2 regions of the Listeria immobilis genome follow, and region 2 is predicted to be linked to the other one. Evidence: a T-box and tRNA genes for the amino acid it is inferred to sense, from the RefSeq annotation. Region 2 holds a T-box; the other holds one or more tRNA genes.
The links. A T-box is a leader RNA that pairs with one kind of tRNA and senses whether it is charged. The one in region 2 lies ahead of glyQ (glycine--tRNA ligase subunit alpha), so its partner is inferred to be a tRNA-Gly.
Positions count from the first base shown of each region.

Region 1: it has a tRNA-Gly gene. The T-box ahead of glyQ (glycine--tRNA ligase subunit alpha) is inferred to sense a tRNA for this amino acid. The anticodon was not compared.

Region 1 covers NZ_JAASUA010000006.1:122,984-134,346, forward strand. The annotation lists gene HCJ45_RS09435 (hypothetical protein) at 1-328, shown strand, start outside; gene HCJ45_RS09440 (SMI1/KNR4 family protein) at 437-1,186, shown strand; gene HCJ45_RS09445 (low molecular weight protein-tyrosine-phosphatase) at 1,203-1,667, shown strand; gene HCJ45_RS09450 (lmo0937 family membrane protein) at 1,753-1,914, shown strand; gene nfsA (oxygen-insensitive NADPH nitroreductase) at 1,962-2,702, opposite strand; gene trmL (tRNA (uridine(34)/cytosine(34)/5-carboxymethylaminomethyluridine(34)-2'-O)-methyltransferase TrmL) at 2,716-3,225, opposite strand; gene queG (tRNA epoxyqueuosine(34) reductase QueG) at 3,246-4,379, opposite strand; tRNA gene HCJ45_RS09470 (tRNA-Gly) at 4,482-4,552, opposite strand; gene HCJ45_RS09475 (glycosyltransferase family 39 protein) at 4,740-6,746, shown strand; gene gltA (glycosyltransferase GltA) at 6,760-7,701, shown strand; gene HCJ45_RS09485 (TVP38/TMEM64 family protein) at 7,824-8,429, shown strand; gene lplA1 (lipoate protein ligase LplA1) at 8,469-9,464, opposite strand; gene HCJ45_RS09495 (MBL fold metallo-hydrolase) at 9,488-10,219, opposite strand; gene HCJ45_RS09500 (hypothetical protein) at 10,430-10,939, shown strand; gene HCJ45_RS09505 (DUF3829 domain-containing protein) at 10,987-11,363, shown strand, end outside.
Region 2 covers NZ_JAASUA010000001.1:316,854-328,216, forward strand. The annotation lists gene HCJ45_RS01715 (YaiI/YqxD family protein) at 1-346, opposite strand, end outside; gene HCJ45_RS01720 (pyruvate, water dikinase regulatory protein) at 536-1,360, opposite strand; gene glyS (glycine--tRNA ligase subunit beta) at 1,395-3,461, opposite strand; gene glyQ (glycine--tRNA ligase subunit alpha) at 3,454-4,344, opposite strand; T-box leader at 4,412-4,586, opposite strand; gene recO (DNA repair protein RecO) at 4,627-5,394, opposite strand; gene HCJ45_RS01740 (DUF4352 domain-containing protein) at 5,531-6,142, shown strand; gene era (GTPase Era) at 6,180-7,085, opposite strand; gene HCJ45_RS01750 (cytidine deaminase) at 7,082-7,477, opposite strand; gene HCJ45_RS01755 (diacylglycerol kinase family protein) at 7,502-7,897, opposite strand; gene ybeY (rRNA maturation RNase YbeY) at 7,875-8,360, opposite strand; gene HCJ45_RS01765 (HDIG domain-containing metalloprotein) at 8,378-10,534, opposite strand; gene HCJ45_RS01770 (PhoH family protein) at 10,550-11,363, opposite strand, start outside.

The DNA of each region.
Region 1 (11,363 bases), on a different contig from region 2:
GTTAGGTGATACTAAAATGGCGCAGGAATGTTTTGATAAAGGATATCCGCTTGTAAAAAACAAAAGCGCATTAGTTCCACCACTTGCGAACTTACTTCAATATTTAGTTCGCTCGAAGCAACTTGAAAAAGCACGAGAAGTATTTGATACAAATAAAGAAACAGCCCTTCAATCAGAGAGTGGCTTAGATCGGCTTTTATTTCTTCAAGCCGCATATCCCCTATTTGATGCAGAAAAAGAAGCGGAATTAGTAGAGCAAACGGAGGCACTTACAGCTAAATTTGACGCTCGGAATGAAAATAATTATTATAGTAATCGTCTAAAATAAGTTTTTAATACATGATCAGTCAAATCCGATTTTTACGGCTTTACTGATCATGTTTTTCGATTGCGCTTATGACTTTTTTTAGGATAATACAGGAAGGAGTTGAAAAAGATGAGCATTTGGATTGATAATGGAAATCCAGGCGTATTAGAGCAAGCAATTCGTACAAAAGAAGCGGAATTAGGTGTCACCTTACCTACCGAATATCGCGAATTAATCCTAAAGCAAAACGGCGGACTTATTAGAAAAAATCATTTTAAAACAAGTGAGCCTACTTCTTATGGGCTTGATTATGGAGAAATATATTATTTGGCTAGTTTAGATGAATTACTACTATCTATTCCGGAACAAAATGATGTGGAGCTAGCTGGTAAACAAATCTTTTTCCATCAAGATGAAGCTCGCTATATTGGTTTTTCTTACACAGATGACCTTCAGAACCCAAGTATTATCTATGTAGACTTTGAAACTTTACAAACGCTTGTGATTGCAGAAAATATGGCTGATTTTTTAACCCAGTTATATTTTAGTCCCTTTCCAATTGATATGGCAGAACATTTTTCACGTTTCAAATTAGATCAAATTCTTGCCTCATGTGATGTGCAAAAAACGCAGCAGTTAATGGAAAGTTTAGAAGATTATCCAGATAAAAACTGGTATCTACAAACTTTAATCACTATTTTACAAAAACAAGCGATTCCTTATAATATCCTTGCTTACCGTTTATTTGAAAATCAATTGCTTTATTTTCGGCGCAAATTAGCTCCTGATTTAGTAGTAACTGTTTTTTCATTACTTTCCAAGAGTAAAGGAATCGATTTAGACGAATTAGATTTATTAAAAAAGGAATGGAATGATTAATAAAGGAGGAAATTTTTTGATAAAAGTAGTATTTGTATGTTTAGGGAATATTTGTCGTTCTCCTATGGCGGAAGGACTTTTCAGAGCTGAGGTAGAGAAAGCTGGACTGAGCAACCAAATTGCAATTGATTCTGCTGCAACTGGTACTTGGAATTTAGGCAAACCACCACACCGAGGAACAAAAGAAATTTTGAAAAAACATCATGTCGATTATCAATTTATGAAAGCAAGAAAAATTTCTGCTACCGATTTTGCCGAGGCTGACTTTATTATTGGCATGGACCAACAAAATATAAGTGATTTAAAAGCACTTGCAAACAACTCAAAAGCAACAATTCGCTCACTAATGTCCTTTGTTTTAGGGGAAGAAGAGAAAGAAATTCCAGATCCTTATTATACTGGTGATTTTAAGGAAACTGAACAAATGGTCACTGCAGGCGTAAAAGCACTACTTGAATACATTACTAAACAACTGGACTAATTTTTTAAGTTACTATGTTTAAAGAATGGCCTTGCGGGAAAAGATAACCGTACAATCAAATGTTATTTCGGAAGAGGTTTTTTAAATGTTAGGCCTTATTTGGGGAATTATTGTTATTTTGGTAGTTGTATGGTTAATTGGAATTATTTTCCATATTGCGGGTGGATTGATTAACATCCTGCTCGTTATTGTTTTAATACTTGTTATTTGGAATTTAATTCAAATGGCTAGAAACAACCGTAAATAAAGAAAGAGAGCGGACTCGTTATTTAAAACAGCGAGTCCGCTCTCTTTTTATTTTTGGCTTAAATGTTGTTTTTCTAAGAACGCTTTTAAATCTAGCCGGTTTTTCTGACCTAATCCACGTGCCATTTGTTCAGACCAACTTTCAACACGCTTTCCTGATGTTCTTTCATTATAATACTGTTTTATTTTTTCATCATAGCTTGCCAAAATAGCAGGATCCATTTTTTGATACGTATTTTGATGATAAATCAATTCTTGTGGTAATCGTGGTTTAGCCTTTTCCTGATTTGCCACTGGATAGCCCACTGTTAGCCCAAATAATGGCATCGTATATGGTGGCAAATCGAGTAGTTCCGCCATTTTTTTAACATCATTTCTAATTCCACCAATATAACAAATACCTAGACCAAGCGATTCAGCAGCAATTGCCATATTTTGAGCTGCGAGCGCCGCATCAATGATAGCTACCAACGATTTTTCCGATGTAGATAAAGCTTCTATATCGACTTCTTCTCTTTCCAAAATCGCTTGATGCCTTGCTAAATCAGCTACAAAAATAAATAATTGACCTGTTTGAACCGTATAGGCTTGATTTCCAGCAATTGCCGAAATTTTTTCACGAATTTGTTTATCAGATATACCGATAATTGAATAGGCTTGAACAAAACTAGAAGTGGAAGCAGCTTGTGCACTTTTAATTAGTACCGTCAATTCTTCTTCCGTAAGTGCTTTATCTGCAAATTTCCGAACAGAATAATGTCCAAGAATTGTATCAATTGTTTTATTCACCTTAACTCCCCCTTTAATCTTGAAAAATCTTTCTATCATAATTAGGTTCTTGTAGAAGTGCGCCAAAATTTTGCTGGCGAAGTGCTTCATAAGCTAAAACTGCTGCTGTATTGGATAAATTTAATGATCGGATATGGTCTGTCATTGGAATTCGCAAACAATTTTCTTCATTTTCTTGTAAAAGGGCATCCGGTAAGCCAGTTGTTTCTTTACCAAAAATAAAAAAATAATCTTTCGTTGTATCACTATAGTCAATATCACTATAAACATGTCGACCAAATTTAGTAATATAGTAAAATTCTCCACCTTGATTTTTTTCAAAAAAGTCATCAAGAGAGTCATAATACGTAAGTTTGACATTATCCCAATAATCAAGCCCCGCACGTTTTAGCATTTTATCATCTGTTGAAAAGCCAAGTGGCCGAATTAAATGTAAAAAAGTATCTGTTCCAGCACAAGTTCTGGAGATATTTCCGGTATTTGCGGGGATTTCTGGTTGATAAAGTACGATATGGTTTGGCATTTCTTTTCACCTGGTTTCTATTAATTTGGTATAGCTGTTAATTCTTGAAGTACTTGTTCATCTTGTTCGATTTGGAGAGCTGCTTCGATGGCTTTTTCTGCCTCATCTCCGCCAATTTTGCGTAATGCCCAGCCTGCAGTTCCTCGGATAACTGGTCGCGGATCATTTTGCAAACAATTTATTAACTCTGGAACAGCCGTTTTATCTTTATAACGTGCTAAAATAATAATCGCATTGCGCTGAATAGGCTTTTTACCACGCCACGAGCCTGCCATCTCACCGAATTGTTCTTTAAATGCTCGGTTAGATATTGTAAGAAGCGGCTTTAATTCAGGTCGAACGAGTTCTGGTACAGGCTCCATTTCTGGATGAAAATGGAAATCATGACCGCGATTATATGGACAGACTACTTGGCAAGTATCACAACCATACAAACGATTATGCAACACTTCGCGATATTTTTCATCTAAGAAGTCTTTTGTTTGTGTAAGGTAGCTTAAACATATTTTAGGGTTCATTTTTCCCTCGCCAAGAAGAGACCCCGTCGGACAAGCTTTCACACATTGATTACAAGTCGCGCAAAGGTCACTTGCAGGTTGATCTGGTTCAAAAGGAATATTGGTTATCATTTCACCTAAATAGACCCACGAGCCATATTCTGGGGTTATTAATAGCGTATTTTTCCCACGCCAACCAATTCCTGCTCGTTCCGCAACTGCTACATCAGAAAGTTCTCCTGTATCAACCATTGATTTCATTCGAACTTCTGATAGTCGCTCCGCTAAAAAAGCTTCTAATAAAGCTAATTTTTCTCGTAAAATGGTATGATAATCTATCCCCCATGAAGCTCTTGCAAATACACCACGTCTTCCTGATTTTTTACTTATTGGCGTTTCTTTTAATTTAGAAGGATACGCTAGAGCAATTGCAATAATAGATTGTGGTTCTTTGAAAATAAGTTCTGGATATACACGTTCATCAAGGTTGGGATGCTCAAATCCAGTAAATAAATCTAATGCTTCTGCCTTTAGTAATCGTTCTTTTAAAAATAAAAATGGGTCAGCTGTTGTGAAGCCGATTTTTTGAATACCAATTTCATGTGCATAGGCAATTAATTCGTTTTTTAGATTAGCGTAATTTGACTTAGTATCCAAGCTTCAAGCCCCCTCTCATTATTTTCAGACAATAAAATAAACGCAATGCTTCGCTTAAAAAGGTCGAAACACTGCGTTGATAACAGGATTTTTAAAATATAAAGCGGGTGATGGGAATCGAACCCACGACAACAGCTTGGAAGGCTGTAGTTTTACCACTAAACTACACCCGCATAGTAAGTAGTTCTTAGTGTTTTAACAACTTTTATATAATACCATTCTATGGGAGTTTTGACAAGACTTTTTCTAGAATTTCTTTAATTAAATTAAATAGCTATTTTATTTCTATATTTATTCACGTTTTTTTCATATTTCACCTCTAAAATAAGACGTATTATCTTATGGAGAGAAGGGAAAAATATGAGAAAGTGGATTAGAAACTTAGACTTTTATTTTGTCGGGATTATCATTATTGCTATCTTTTTTAATTTTTATGGTATTTGGAATGATGATACTGTAAATCCTTACTATACGGCAGCGGTGACTAGCATGGTACAAAACTTCCATAACTTTTTTTATGGTGCTTTTGATCCAGCAGGTTTTATCACAGTTGATAAGCCACCTGTTGCACTTTGGTTGCAGGCGATTAGTGCGTTGATTTTTGGAGTTCATGGTTGGAGTGTAATCTTGCCTCAAGCACTAGCTGGTGTTGGTTCTGTTATATTACTTTATATTTTAGTTAAGCCAAAATTTGGTGAATGGGCTGCACGGATTACAGCGCTAATTATGGCACTCACTCCTATCGCTGTTGCTGTTACGCGAACAAATAACATGGATGCTATTCTTGTTTTCATTTTATTACTAGCAACTTATTTTCTTTTTAAAGCGGTTTATCAAGCAAAATTTCTTTGGCTTTTGCTTGCCTTTTTGCTCATTGGTGTAGGTTTTAATGTTAAAATGCTTCAAGCCTTTATGGTCGTCCCCGCTTTTGTGTTATTTTACTTTATTACGGTTAAGTTAAGTTGGAAGAAAAAAGTTATTCAATTATTCGTAGCGCTAGTTTTGATGTTAGGTGTTTCGGTTTCGTGGGCAGTTATCGTTGACCAAACTGCTACTTCTGAAAGACCTTATGTTGGAAGCAGTCAAACAAACTCGGTATTAGAACTGGCCTTTGGGTACAATGGTGTAGAACGGCTTCTTGGTCAAGAAACTGGAATGGGAACTACCAATAATAGCTCAGAAGCGCCTCCATCTCAAAATAATATAGGTAGCTCGAATGAATCTATACAAGCTCCTCCAAATGATGGTATGGGCGGCGGAACTCCTCCGACTGGCGGTAACGGAATGGGTGGAAATGTTGGTGGCAATACTGGTTCTAAAATGACTGGTAGTACGGGGATGTTTGGAACAGGAACAGCTGGACCACTTCGCCTATTCCAAACTGCCTTAGGAGACCAGATAAGTTGGTTCTTACCACTTGCTCTTATTGGAATACTAGCAATATTTTTAGCCTATCGAAATGAAAATAAGCGATTCTATCCACTTAACTTGAAACAAAAAGAGATGATTTTCTGGGCGGCATGGTTGCTTCCAGTTGCAGGATTTTTCAGCATTGCAGGATTTTTCCATCACTATTACTTGATTATGTTAGCTCCACCAATAGCAGTACTTAGTGGAACTGGATTAGTTGCTTTATTCCAACTATATCGTGATAAAACAAACTGGCAGAAATTTCTACTTCCCCTATCAATCGTCTTCACTGGCGCATTGCAAGCATTTTTTATTTTTTCTTATTTACCTCTGCTAGCTATTGTTACTTGCCTTGCCGCTTTAAGTGTAGCCATAATTTTAAGCGGTATCCAACTGCACACAAAGTTAGCTGCAAAAATCACAGCCTTAGCATTAGCTATTTTACTTATAGCACCGTTTTATTGGTCACTAACGCCGATTATTTATGGTGGGAATAGTTCTTTACCAGAAGCTGGTCCTCAGTTAAAACAATCTAGTCATGGCGGGTTTGAAGATGCTTCTGTAGATGAGGGATTGATTAGTTATCTAGAAAAAAATAATAGTGGTGAAACCTATTTATTTGGAACAACAGATGCTACAACAGCTGGACCATATATTATCCAAACGAAAAAAGCAGTTATGGCTCTTGGTGGTTTTAATGGTACAGACCCAACTATTACCGTTAAAGAACTGAAAAAAATGATTAAAGATGGAGAAATTAAATATTTTTATCTTCCAACAAATAGTAAATCTTCTGACTCTGATGTGGTAAAATGGATAGAAGAAAATGGTACCGAAATCGCTAGTGATGAATGGAGCAGCTCTACTTCAACTAACGAAAGCACATCAGAGAATTCAGTTAGTGGTATGCCCGGTGCGAATGGCACTGGAAGCGGGACACTTTATCAATTGAAATAAGGATGTGTGTAGTATGAATAAAGATATTGATTTTTCTTGTATAGTTCCTGTTTTTAATGAAGAGGAAGTATTAGTAAAAACTTATCAAAGACTTACTAAAGTGATGCAGTCTCTCGAAGGAACATACGAAATTATTTTTGTAAATGATGGAAGTAAGGATTTAACAAGGAGTATCTTACAAAAATTAAGCAGTGAGGATAATTGCGTTAAGGCGCTTCACTTTTCAAGAAACTTTGGTCACCAAATCGCGATTACAGCAGGAGCAAATTATGCAAGTGGTAAAGCGGTGGTTGTTATTGATGCAGATCTACAAGACCCTCCAGAATTAATTATTCAAATGGTAGAAAAATGGAAGGAAGGTTACCAAGTGGTTTATGCCCAGCGTATCAAACGGAATGGGGAAACTTTCTTTAAAAAACAATCAGCTTCTCTTTTTTACCGTATTTTAAGTAAATTAACAGATATAAATATTCCTGTAGATACTGGTGATTTCCGTCTGATGGATGCGCAAGTTTGCCGAGAATTAGCCAGTCTACATGAAAAAAATCCTTTCGTTCGCGGTCAGGTAAGTTGGCTTGGATTTAAACAAACAGCGATTCATTATGAACGTGATGAACGCGCAGCCGGAGAAACAAAGTATCCTCTCAAAAAAATGATTAAACTTTCCATTGATGGAATTACATCTTTTTCTTATCGTCCTTTAAAACTGGCTAGTTATTTAGGTGTCATTACTGCTTTTATTGGATTTGTATATTCACTCATTGTTCTTTTTCAAAAATTCTTTACAAATACAACATTAACCGGTTGGACTTCTATTATCATTTTACAACTTGTATTTGGTGGTATCATTCTATTTATCCTTGGCTTAATTGGTGAATATATTGGTCGGATATATGATGAAGTAAAGGACCGTCCACTCTATATTATAGAAGAAGAAAATGGTTTTTCTAAATAATGATTGATAAAACTCCTGGCTTAATGCTAGGTTTTTTATCATTTTCAAGTTGTTTTATTAACTATTTATCAAATTAATATGAGAAAATAAAGTAAGCTGTTAGAGAATATGGAGGCTTCTTTATGAATTTTTGGCAGGATATGATGAATTTCTTTTCATATGATAACTTAATGTACTGGCTAAGTGAGTATCGGAATTTAGGACCACTTTTAGCTTTTCTCTTACCATTTATTGAAGCATTTTTACCTTTTTTACCGTTTATTTTATTTGTGGTTGTTAATGTGAATGCTTATGGTCTACTTGGTGGATTTGTGATTTCAGTTACAGCAGCAATAGCCGGTAGCTTATGTGTCTTTTTTCTTGCACGAAAGTTTGGCCAAACACGCTTTTTACGTTTTATTTCAGGGCATAAACAAATCAAGCGCGTGATGGAGTGGATAGATCGGCATGGTTTTAGTCCTATTTTTATTTTGCTAGTGATGCCTTTTACACCTTCTTCTGCGGTTAATATTGTGGCCGGGCTTTCTAAAATAAAAGTTTATCAATTTGTTCTTGCGCTTATTGGCGGAAAAATGGTCAAAGTTTTTGCAATTAGTTATATCGGCTATGATTTTATGGATTTAATTCATCAACCGCTTAAATTAGCTATTTTAATTGTTTCAGTGGTCATTCTTTGGTTTATTGGAAAACGCCTGGAACACTGGATGTCTGGAAAAAATCTAACATAAAAACGGAAAGTACGTGATAAAACCGTACTTTCCGTTTTTTTAATAAAGTAAGTCTAAAAATTCGTCTTTTGTTACATTTCCAAAATAGGATTTTATTTCTACATCTGCTAGCGCCTCTTCCAATGATTCTCGCTTATATGTGGCATGTAGCAATTTTTGTTCGATTTCTGCTACATCTTTTACACCAAAGAAATCTCCAAAAATTTTAATAGCTGTAATTACTCCTTTTTGGACATTTAACCGTATATCTATGGATCCAACTGGAAAACGCTTTGTTCGCTCTAAATCAAATTTTGGTGATTTCCCATAGTTCCAATCCCAGTTTCCGTAACGCTTAGCCGATATTTCTCGGATTTTCTCCCAATCGGCCTCTGTTAGTTTGTACTCTTTTACATCTTCTACTTTATCTACACCGAAAATATAAAGAAGCAATAAATCACGAAATTCCTCTGTAGTCATATCTTGGTCCATAAAATCAGAAATATTAGCTACCCGACTGCGAACTGACTTAATTCCTTTTGATTCAATCTTATCTTTTCGTGGTTTTAATGATGCAACGACATTATCAATATTTAGATTGTACATCAGCGTCCCGTGAGAGAACATCTTTCCTTTTGTGGCAAACTGGGCATTACCAGAAACTTTAAACCCATCAATCAGTAAATCATTTCTACCTTTTAACTCAGCGTTTACTCCTAGACGTTTTAACGCTTCAACAATTGGTTGTGTAAATTTGGCAAAATTATGGAAAGACTCTCCATCATCCTTAGTAATAAAACTAAAATTCAAATTACCTTCATCATGATAAACTGCCCCACCACCTGAAAGTCTACGAACAACTATTACATCATTTTTTTGAACGTACTCCGTGTCAATTTCTTCTACCGTATTTTGGTTTCTTCCTATGATAATGGACGGTTTGTTAATATAAAATAACAGCACCGGCTCATCTAATTGTAATTCCGTTAAAATAAATTCCTCCACTGCTAAATTAATACGTGGATCTTTTTCATTATTATTATCTACAAAATACATGCCCCTACCCCTTTTCTTCTATATTAGAAAGTTTTAGTAAATCCTTTTGAAGCGAGTGCTATTTCTCCGTTATAAATCGCGGATGCTTCTGCTTTTAACACTTCCAAATCGCCAACTTCTGGTAAATGACTAAGGAGTAATGATTTTACATTTGCTTCTTTGGCAATTTTCGCCACTTCAATACTTGCCATGTGCACTTTGGTTTTTCCAGCCAGTTCCTGGAAAAAATTTGTATCTGCAACAAGTAAATCAGCATCTTTTGAAAAAGGAATAAAGCTATCTTGGTAAGCACTATCTGCGGTGTATACAAAAACTTTTCCTGCTGCTTCTATACGCATTGCATAGCAAACAACTGGATGAATAGTTTTTAAGAAAGTTACTTTAAAAGGTCCAATTTCTAGCTCGTCATCTTCTTTATACTCTATCGCTTTAGTAATATTTGACATCTCTAGATAAGAGTAACCGCGTTCATCCTCTCTATGCCCATAAATAGGAAGAATTGGTGGTTTTTCTTTTTTTTGTGATAATAATCGAATATGCTGTAAAATCCCAACATCTGCTACATGATCTGGATGATAGTGAGAAATTATCGCCGCATCAATATCATCTGGGTCAATATAGTTTTGCATAATAGAAACAGCACTTGCTCCCACATCAATTAATAATTTAAATCCATTTTCCTCTAGCAAGTAGCTGGATGTCCCTTCATTTGCTACTGGATATCCACCCCAATGGCCAAAAACCGTTAGTTTCATCACTGGCACTTCCTTTCTCAAAATAAACCTCTATTCATATGATACAACATTTAGAATGAAAGGAGAAATCATCCAGAAAAAAAGCAGCGAACAAAGGATACAAATGCTAAAAACAGGCTAAATTCCTCCTAATTATAATCTTTTATCCATTTTCTAAAACTTCTTCATTTTAATGCTACACTATGGGTATCTTAAAGAAGGAGCTAATATATGTTAAATCAAGCAAAAGAACAAATTCAAAATGTCGGCAATGAATATATGCGCAGACAACAAGTCATCGATAGTTTAATCACCAAAAATGTGGATAATCCAGCACAATATGTTTTTGGTCTTGCACAAGTAGAGAGCAAAACCACTGGCTTACTCTCTATCATTATGCAAGTTGTTTTTAATCGAGTCACCTTTCATAATATTGACTATATTATTGGGGCGGATGAAACGAATAATGAACTAATTATTCTTGAGTTGGATACATCCGAAAATGTTATAAATAAAACTATTTTTGAATCAGGAAGTTTATGTATTAAAAAGCACTCTCGTATTGTTAGCGAAATGCTTAACAAACGTGATCGTTATAACCGTGAGAAATTTGATTTTTCTAATGGACAGGAAGAGTTTATTTTACTAGTTGGAAAGAAAAGCATGGGTGACAGTAAATATTATTATGACAATGCCCCATTAATGAAATCACTTAATACAATCAAAAAAAATATAAAATAAAAGGATGCGTAAAATTGAAAAATTATAAAAAATGGAGCTTATGTTTAATGAGCGCCTTTATGATTACAGGCTTATTAGGTGCTTGTGGTAATGACGGCGAAAGTGATAGCAAAGCAAATGCTGATAGTAAAGAGACCAGTAAAAAAGATTCAAGCAAAGTATATTCAGGCGCAGAACTTGAAAAATACAATGTCTATGTAAATCTAAGTAACGCCATTAATACTGAGTTTAATGGCGCTCTAAATGATTATTACCAAGCATTTGCGGATGAAAATGGCAAGTTCAAAAAACCAACTGACACTAATTCGCTTTATGTAAGTGAACCAATTCAAACAACTGCAGCCATTGATGATATTAAAAAATTTATTGATAAATCCCCTTCTTTCCCAATGGATAAAGAGGCAAACAAACTTATAAAAGATGT
Region 2 (11,363 bases):
GCCTATCTTTGGCATGTCTATAGCGAATATCTAACATTAATGACATTTCTTCTTCTCGGTAAAGCTCTCCGCGATTTGAAAAAACGTAGGTGCCTTTTGCAAGTAAAATGCTAGCAAGACCAATATCTTGTGTAACGATAATATCGCCTTTTTTTGCTATGTTCATCATTCGCATATCCGCCGACTCTTTTCCAGTATCTACAAAAATCCAATGCTCTCCATTTGTATTTAGAGAATAATGATTAAAGGAAGCTACAAAAATAACTTCTAATTGAAATTTTTCTGCAACTTGTTTTATTTCTGCTTTAACTGGGCAGGCATCCGCATCAACCAAAATTTTTGGCACACATTCCATCCTCTCTCCTAAAATCTCTGAAGACAAGTTAAAAAACGAGTTTTTAACCCGTTTTTTAATATATTATTCATAGATTCAGCATTTTATTCGCGATGTTAGATTATACGGGAAGAAGCTAATTTTTACAAGCTATTTTTCCCGTATAATATATATATTCGACACAAAAACCAAAAGTCCTTCTTATAATTCTAAATTTTCATCAACAATTTCACCAATATGGATTAAAATCTCATTTGCTGTCTCTTCAATTGCTTTATTAGTAACATCTAAAACAAAACAATTTAGTTTACTTGCGAGTTTATTGAAAATAGCTAGTTCTTCATCAATACGTTGATTACTCGCATAAGTACCCGCCCCTGGTAATCCAATGGAGATTAATCGTTCTTGTCTAATTTTAGTTAACTTTTGCTTACTAATTTTTAAACCTATAATTTTTTTAGAATCAATTTCGAATAGTTCATCAGGAATTTGCGCTTCTGGAACGATTGGAATATTAACGATTTTCACCCCTTTTAGCGCTAAATATTGTGATAATGGTGTTTTGGATGTTCTAGAAATACCAATTAACACGTAATCTGCCTGTAAAATACCACGTGGATTTCGCCCATCATCATTTTCTACGGCAAATTCAATTGCAGCCACTTTGTTAAAGTAAGCTTCATCCATCGAACGAACACGACCAGGTTCTGAAAGTGGTTTAATTTTGTAAGTTTCTTCTAACTGATTTAAAAGTGGACCAAATAAGTCAATAATTGGCACACCAAAAGCTTGCGCAGTTCGATTTAACTCTTCACGAACGCTTTCTAAAACAATTGTATGCACAATAATACCATTGTTTACAGCTACCAAATCAACTATTTCCTCAATCATATGAGCAGAGTCCACGTGGTGAAAACGATGAATGAATTTAGGTGTTTGACCAAACTGACTAAGTGCAGCTCTTGTTACCAGTTCGGCCGTTTCTCCTGTTGAATCGGAAACTACGTATACGGCTGGTTGTGTCATATACTCATCCTCCTCTTTTATCGATTTCTTTTCTTTATTTTACATTAATTTCATCCATTTGAGCAAACTCTTTAATAAAGCTTGCTAATTCAAAAAGTAGTGCAAGACGATTGTTTTTCAGTTCGATATTATCACTCATCACAAGTGTATTGTCGAAATAATCATCAATAATCGTTCTAAGCGCAGCAAATTCTTTTAATCGCTCTACAATTGTTAAATTGGCATAATTGCATTTTAGCTTTTCTAATGCATCAAAGAGCGCTTGTTCATATTCATTTTCAAATAATGCAGGGTCTACTTCTATGCCTTCCTCATGTTTTTTGGAAATATTTACCACACGTGTTAGGGCTTCTATTGTTGGACGGAACCAGTCGGATTCTACATGTTTATTAAGGATTTGCGCACGATCAACTAATTGTGGAATAACATTAGGATCTCCACCAATAACTGCATCAATAATATCATGACGAATATGGTGATTTTGTAAAACAACCCGCAAGCGATTTTTCAAGAAGGTTTGTACTTCTTTTTTCACTTCTTCTCCTGGAAGTTCGACTGCACCTTCTGCACGTTCCATATCTACAATGCGAGAAATAAGCTCAAGCACTGGAATATCCCATCCATTTGCTTGGATAATCCGCATTGCTCCAAAAGCACTACGACGTAAACCAAATGGATCAGCGGAACCAGTTGGAACGATATTCACACAGAAAAATCCTACTAAAGTTTCTAATTTGTCCGCAATCGCAATCAGAGAACCTAAATCAGTTTGTGGTAGCTCTCCTTCAGCTGAATTCGGTAGATAATGTTCGCGAATAGCTGTTGCAATCGCAGGTTTCTCTCCTTGTAATAAAGCGTATTTCTCTCCCATTATTCCTTGCAGTTCTGGGAATTCACCTACTACATTTGTAACCAAATCAAATTTGTAAATATCGGTTAAGCGAATAATATCTTCTTTGTCTTCTTCTTTCCAATATAAGTAGTCCGCAAGCATTAATGCCACTTTTTGAACACGTTTCATTTTTTCTGTTAACGTTCCTAGTTTTTCATGAAATACAATATTTGGAAGTTTAGCAACTGCTTCATCAATAGTCATTTTCAAGTCTTCTTGGTAGAAGAAATCGGCATCAGATAAACGAGCGCGCAGTACTTTTTCGTTTCCTCGAGCAACCGTTTCTAGATTTTCATGATTTCCGTTTCTAACTGTTACAAAATGTGGTAACAGTTTATCATCTTGACTGAAAACTGGGAAATAACGTTGGTGTTCTTTCATTGTCGTAATTAATATTTCTTCGGGCAATTCTAAATAAACTTTTTCAAAATTCCCTGCTAAAACAGTCGGATATTCAACTAAATTTGTAACTTCTTCTAGTAAATCATCATCATTTTTGATTTGCCAATTTTCTAGTGCTGCTAGTTCTTTTAATTGTCCGGCGATAGCTTCTTTTCGCTCTACTGCATCAACTACAACAAATTGTTCTAATAAAGCGTTTTGATAGTCGCTAGGTTGTGTGATTGTAGCGGTTTTTCCAAGGAAGCGATGACCACGAGAGCTATTACTTGTTGTTACACCAGTAATTTCAAATGGAATTATTTCTTCGCCAAACATAGCAATCAACCATTTGATCGGACGAATATAGCGTAAATCATTGGTACCCCAGTGCATACTTACAGGAAAAGTCATGCTTGTTACTACTTTTTGAAGCTGTGGTAGTAATGTAACAGTTTTTTCACCAATAATTTCTTTTTTTATATAAATGTATTCCACGCCTTTGATTTCGCGGAATGTTAAATCAGCAGGGTCAACTTGTTGGCTTCTAGCAAACCCTAATGCTGCTTTTGACCAATTACCTTCTTCATCTAAGGCAATTTTTTTTGCGGGTCCCTTTGCTTCTTCCACACGATTAGCTTGTTCTTCTGCCATATTCTCAACAAGAACAGTTAGGCGTCTTGGTGTAGAAAAAGTTTGTATATCGGAAAAAGTGATTTGCTTTTCATGAAGCCAATCAGTCATTCTTTTTTTTAGTTGTGTTACGGAGCTAGTCACATATTGCGCTGGCATTTCTTCTAAACCAATTTCTAATAGAAAATCTTTACTCATGACGTTTTCCTCCCTCTTCTTTGACTAATGGGAAGCCAAGTTTTTCACGTGATTCATAAAATGTTTTTGCGATACGTCTTGCCAAGTTTCTAATTCGACCGATATATTGGGCACGTTCTGTAACGGAAACTACCCCACGTGCATCAAGCAAATTAAATGTATGCGAACATTTTAAAACGTAGTCATATGCCGGAAAAACAAGTCCTTCTTGCATTTGGCGAGCCGCTTCTCTTTCATACGTATCAAATAAAGTTAATAGCATATCTGTGTTGGACGTTTCAAAAGCATATTTAGAGTTTTCAAATTCTGCTTGGAAAAAAATGTCACGGTAACTAATGCCTTCCGTCCATTCTAAATCAAATACATTTTCTTTATCTTGAATATAACTAGCTAAACGTTCCACTCCATATGTGATTTCAGAAGTAACAGGGGAACATTCCAGGCCACCCACTTGTTGAAAATAAGTAAATTGAGTGATTTCCATTCCGTCTAACCAAACTTCCCAGCCAAGTCCTGCACAACCTAGAGAAGGATTTTCCCAGTTATCTTCAACAAATCGAATATCATGTTCTAATGGATTAATTCCCAGTTTTTCTAGTGAACCAAGGTAAAGTTCTTGAATGTTATCAGGAGAAGGTTTCATCACTACTTGGAATTGATGATGTTGAAATAATCTATTGGGATTTTCTCCGTAACGACCATCTGCTGGACGACGAGAAGGCTCCACATAACCTGCTTTCCATGGTTCAGGGCCAATTGCTTTTAAAAATGTATATGGACTCATTGTTCCCGCACCTTTTTCCACGTCGTAGGATTGTAACATGATACAACCTTGTTCAGACCAATAATCTTGCAGTGTTCTAATCATTGTTTGTAAATTCATTTCTTCCACCTCCAGAATTAATTCAGACAATATAAAAACTCTCGTCTCTATATGCTGATTTAAAGCATATAGGGACGAGAGCTATCTCGCGGTTCCACCCTATTTGGAATTAAAGTAATTCCCACCTTGATTTCGTTGTACTCCAGAACGCCTTCACAAAAAGATAAATACTCGGCTCACACCAAATTCCGAATTCGCTTTAAATAGAGCTTTTTGTTACTATTTTCCTTCAATGTACCTATTAGTTGATATATTAAAAGATACTGTATTTTAGCCGAAAAGTCAATCATCACTATCTTTTTTTAGCATATTTTCCCATTTATTCATATCTCGTAAGAATTTGCGGCTTTTTAGATATAGTCCGGAATATTCATCATAATAAGTATCAATTGCTTTTTGTAACCATTCTTTTGTTTCTGGTTTTACATCAATATTACCTAATCTATCCAGTTGGAAAATAAAAAATAGCCGTAATAATTTCACTACATTTTCTGGCAAGTGCATGCGATAAGGGTCCTTATCAAAGCAGCGATGACAAATTATCCCATTACTCCGAGTAGAAAAATCGAAATGTCCGGTCGTTTCCCCGCAAATAGCACATTTATCCATTGTTGGATAAAGACCAAGTACCGGAAGCATTTTCATTTCAAAAATTTGCGTCAAAATTTGGGGATCATAGCCTTCATCAATATCACGTAATATTTGAAAAGTTAACTCATATAAATAAGGATTTGGTTGCCGTTCTTCCGTAGCTTTATCAAGTAATTCGCATACATAGGTAGCATATGCAGTCATAAAAATATCTTGTTGAATAGATGAGAAATTTTCGATTACTTCTCCCTGCTGGAGTGTACCAAGTCCATTTCCACCAAAAAAAGTAAAATAGCCATTTGTAAATAATTGTGTGACTGCGGCTAATCTACTTTTCGTTTTTTTTGCACCACGAGCCACCACACCAATTTTTCCGAATTCACGCGTATACATTCGAACAATTTTATCAGATTCGCGGTAACTAGTTTGGCGTATAACGATTCCCTCGCATTTTTCCATGTGGTTAGCCCCCTTTGCATTCGTCTTATTATATCATTTTCTAAAGGAATATGTCTTTTATTATTTTGCACTATCTTTCCTAGGTCAGCTATTGTAAAATAAAGAAAAAAGGTGAAGCAGAAAGGGAATTGATGTGATGAATTTTTTACTTATATTTGTTGGTTTATTCTTTCTTACATTCATAGGTTTTATTGTTGGGATTATACTACTTATTGTAAGGAAAGAAAAATGGGCTGGAATTATTGCAGCTGGCCTATCAATGGGAATTGGTTTTTATATTATACTAGGAGGTTTAAACCTGATTACCAGTAGTCTTTTGCAAAGTTTTAGTAATCCTTTCGCGTTTACTTATGATTTAGAAGGTTATGCAGATGACTATTCTGATGAATATTCCGATGACTTTGTTGATGATTTTATTAATGTAAAATATGGCGAAACTGTAACAATGACTGATGAAAGTTTAGTTACTGTCTACAAACCAGTCATGTCTCGCGAACAAACAGGTTATGATGTTTATGCTGTAAAAGTTAAAGTGGAAAATCCAAGTACAGAAAAAATAACTTTCTACTCAGATGATGTATCTTTATTTGATCTTGCGGATGAAGATTATGGAGAAGATGTTACAGAAGAGTATTTAGAAGAAACTATTAATCCAGGAGAAACAAAAAATTTAACACTATATTATGAAGTTTACAATTTTGGTCCATACGATGTGGAGTATGGCGATTACAATTGGACGGAACAGTAAAAAAATCCCGTACGCCATTTGGTGTACAGGATTTTTTTTAATATTCTTCTCTATCGAAACCATAATCTTGTAAATAATGTTCTTTATCGCGCCAATTTTTTTGAACTTTTACCCAAATTTCTAAAAATACTTTTGAACCAAGCAAGCGTTCAATTTCTTTTCTTGCGCGCATACCAATTTGTTTAAGCATTTGTCCTTGTTTTCCAATGATAATCCCTTTTTGAGTACTTCTTTCAACAATGATAGTTGCATTAATCGTTAGTTTTTCTGTTTTAGGATTTTTCTCAATACCCTCAATTACGACTGCAACGGAATGTGGTACTTCTTCTCTTGTTAATTGCAATACTTGCTCACGAATTAACTCGGAAATAATAAACCGTTCAGGATGATCAGTAATTTGGTCTTTCGGATAATACATTGGTCCAATCTCTAAGTTAGCATTCGTTTGGTCTAACAAATTAGGAACATTATTCCCTTGAAGCGCAGAAATCGGGATAATTTCTTCAAAATCTAGCAATTCTCGGTATTGTTCGATTAATTTGAATAACGCTTCTGGAGAAATTAAATCAATTTTATTTATTAATAAAAAGACGGGTGTTTGTACATTTTTTAATTTTTCAATGATAAATTCATCTCCACGACCAAACCCAGTAGATGCATCAATAACAAAATAAATTAAATCCACTTCTTGAAAAGTATTTAAAGCAATTTTTACCATAAAATCGCCTAGTTTATGTTTTGGTTTATGTATTCCTGGTGTATCAATAAAAACAATTTGTGATTCGTCTGTTGTGTAAACACCTTGTACTTTGTTTCTAGTAGTTTGCGCTTTATCACTCATAATTGCAATTTTTTGACCAATAATATGATTTAACAAAGTTGATTTCCCAACGTTAGGTCGCCCAACAATAGCTACAAATCCTGATTTAAATGGTTCACTCATAACATATCCTCCGATGCAAATGCGCCTGGTAAAAGTTCTTTCACTGTTACCGTCGCTGTTTTTCCTGTTAAATTTGTTAAAATTACTGGCATATCTGGTGCACAAAATTCACTAATGACTTGTCTGCATGCTCCACATGGTGAAACAGGTCCTTCTGTATCCGCCACAACAACTAATTGCTTGAAATCACGTTTTCCTTCTGATATTGCTTTGAAAATTGCTGTTCGTTCGGCACAATTGGTTAAACCAAAAGAGGCATTTTCAATATTGCAACCTAAAACTACTTCATCATCAGCTGTTATAAGCGCAGCCCCAACTGGAAAATTGGAATAAGGAACATATGCAAATTCTCTAGCTTGTTTAGCAAGCGAAATAAAATTATTTTCTTTCATTGAGCAAGTCACAATCCCTTCTTTTTATAAAAACATCTGGCAAAAGTATGGTATAAAAATAATTAAACCAATAAAACTAGCTACAACAGCTGCTAGTAACACTGCTCCTGCTGCAACATCCTTTGCTTTCTTTGCTTCATCTATATATTGTTCTGTAGCTACATCAACAGCCCTTTCAATTGCTGTATTGACCATTTCAAGTGTTAATACACCAAAGATGGAAAGTGTTAATAAAATCCATTCTGATTTAGTGACATGAAAGAAGAAACCACAAATAACAACGGCTAGCGCTGCAAATGTATGAAAACGCATATTCCTCTCTTCTAAAAAAGCTGTTTTTAGTCCAGTGAATGCATGCTGAAATGATTCTGCATAATTTTTACTACGTTTATACTTTCTATCTTTCAAGTCCATAAGCATCCAACACTTCTTTTTGTAAGCCAAACATAATTTTTTCTTCTTCTGGCTCCATATGATCATAACCAAGCAAATGTAGTAGGCCGTGAACTGCTAGAAATCCTAATTCTCTTGCTTTTGTATGTCCGTATTCTTGTGCTTGCTCTTCTGCTTTTTCAGTGGAAATAATAATATCTCCAAGCATTTTTGGTGTTTCTAAATCAAAATCATCCCAGTCAATTTCTGTTTCTCCTTCACCAAGTTCTTCTAGCGCAAAAGAAATAACATCCGTTGCTTGATCCTTATTTCGGTAGTCACGATTAATTTCTCGAATACCCTCATTAGTCGTAAAAGTTAAAGATAGTTCGGTTCCTTCATCAATTTTTAAATACTCTGCGGCAAATTGCAAAATATTTTCTACCAGTTTTTTATCGTCTGTTGGAAGTTCTTTTGTTTCATCTATTAAATCAATTTCTAAGATTGGCATTTTTTTGCCCTCCTCTTTTACTCTTTATCATCAGGATATTGAATTCGTTGATGGTATATTCCATTTAATGTGGCAATTAATGTATCACGAATCATTCTAATTTCTTTTATCGTAATATCACAATCTGTAAACTGATTATCAAGAAAACGATCTTTAATAATGCCATCAATAATTTCTGTTATTTTCGCCATAGTTGGTTCAGCGGCAGAACGCACTGCTGCTTCTACGCTATCAGAAATATTTATAATCGCAATTTCTTTCGTTTGTGGTTTTGGACCACTATAACGGTAATCACTCTCTTTTATGTCTGGATTGGTTTCTTTAGCTTTATAATAAAAATATTTTAGTAGTGTAGTTCCATGATGTTGTAATGCAATATCAATAATTGGCTGTGGCATATGATTCTCTTTTAAAATTTCCGCACCATCTTTTGTATGCGAGAGAATTATATCACGACTTTGTTCTGGTGTCAGCCTATCATGTGGATTAATTCCTTGTAGTTGGTTCTCCACGAAATATGGTGGTCTTAAAGTTTTGCCGATATCGTGATAAAAACAACCAACCCGAACGAGTAAACTATTTGCCCCAATTTTATCTGCACATGCCTCCGCTAAGTTGGCTACCATCATACTGTGGTGATAAGTTCCTGGTGCTTTCATTAAGATTTTTTTTAGTAATGGATGGTTTGGATTGGCAAGTTCTACTAAACGACTAGTAGTTAGCAACCCAAAAATCGTTTCAAATAATGGAATAATTCCTATACCTAAAATAAATGCTCCAAATCCGCCAACAAATGCATAACCAAGCGACATCACGGTAGAAAATTGCAAGAGCGAGTTGTTATTAATAAATAATAAAGTAAAGACATATCCCATATTAATTAACCCAACCATAAATCCAGAAAAGACAATGGCAGAACGTCTGCTATAATCACGTAATGCTACAACACTTGTTACACCACTTAATAAAATGAAAATGGTGATGCCGCTGGTGGAATCATTTTGGAAAACAAAAAGACTCGTTGCTGCGATATAAATAACACTTAAAAAGGCATATTTTTCGTTGAGCAAAATTTTAAGTATCATCGGAGCAAAGGCAGCTGGGAAAAGATAGGAAATATTAGATATTCCTTGGGTTTCTAAGAATAAAATAATCATAAGCATCACAAGTGACGTTACATAAACTGAAGAAAAAATAAGCATTGTCTGCATTTTTTTTGCTTTTGGTTGTGTTTGTTTTTTGGTGTAAAGAAATAGTAGTGCAGCTAACGCAATAATAAATACAGCAAAGCCAGCGTATTGTTTTATAGGCATTTTTTGATCAAGCAAATGTAACATATTTAATTGACGATAGGTTTCTCTATCCACAATTTGCCCTTCTTGCACGATAACCTGTCCTTGCAAGATTTTCACAGGAACAACTGCTTGTGAAGCTTCTTTGCGTCGGTCTTCTGTTTGCTCTTCGCTATAAGTTTCATTCGGTACAATGGCATAGGAAACTAAAGCCTTTGAAACGTTTTTATAATAGGAAGGTATTGCAGAAAGCTCAATATCATCGCGCGCTCTAATTTTAGCAGCATTAAGGTTTTCGTCACGAATATTGTCTTCCATTGTTTTTGCTACTTCTGTTGTAATAACTTCTTCCATCGTATTGAAATCTTTGCTATCAGCTTCAAGTAACGTGATAAAAATTTCATCCGAAAGATTGGAAGTGATTTTTTCAGATACATTACTAGATAATTTTGTTTTTAAGCTTTTTAGTTTTGTTTCAGTTGAAACTGGTGCTGGTGTGGGCTTATTTTCTTTTGCTGCTTTTTCTTTATTTTTAGTATCGGTCTCTTGTGCCTCTGTGTTCACTTCATTTACATATGCAAATAAACTTTTAATGAGAGCCACTCGATTTTGTCCTGTTTCACGATTGTAGACATAAACATCTTCCACATCATTACTAGCTTTTGTGCGTTCTTCTTTTGTTTTCTCGGTATCCTCTACGGTTTGTGGAGAACGAATTGTTTTTTCAGCAACTTGGAATAATTTGACATTATAAGACTCTGGTTTGGTCATTTGGCAAATAAGCAAATATGCTATGACAGCGAAACAAATTAGGAGTACTGGAAAAAGGTATTTCTTTCCATTTTCGATGTACCAATGTCTCCATTTTTTTGGTAACTTCACATCTTAGTCTCCTCTCTAACTTTGTTTCCCTTCATACGCTTTAATAATTTCAGCAACAAGAGGGTGTCTGACAACATCATGGTGTTCAAAATAAACAAAACCGATATCTTTTACATCTTTTAAGACTTGCTCTGCGTTAACAAGACCACTTGTCGCGCCTCTTGGTAAGTCGATTTGCGTCATATCTCCATTAACGATCATTTTAGAATCATAACCAAGTCGAGTTAAAAACATTTTCATTTGAGCGATGGTTGTATTTTGTGCTTCATCAAGAATAACAAAAGCATGATCAAGGGTACGACCTCTCATATAAGCTAGAGGAGCGATTTCAATGACGCCTCTATCCATTAATCGTGTTGTATGTTCTGTGCCAAAAATATCGTATAACGCATCGTATACAGGCCGCAAATAAGGATCTACTTTTTCTTTTAAATCACCTGGTAAAAATCCTAAACTTTCGCCGGCTTCAACAGCAGGTCTAGTTAATATAATTTTGCTGACATTGCCTTTTTTCCAAGCATCTACAGCCATAACAACAGCTAAATAGGTTTTCCCAGTTCCAGCTGGCCCGACTCCGAACACAATATCATGTTTTTTTATCATTTGAATATACGTTCTTTGGCCAAATGTTTTTGGTCTAATCGGTGTTCCTTTTGCATTTTTAGTAATTTCTTCTTCAAATAATGTATGGAAATATATCAGTGTTCCATTTTTTTGCATTTTTACAGCTTGCGCAATATCGCGTCCATCAATATGAATGCCGCGTTTCACTGTTAAGATTAATTCTTCTAAAACTGCTGTTGTGTGTTGGACTGCTTCTTCATCACCG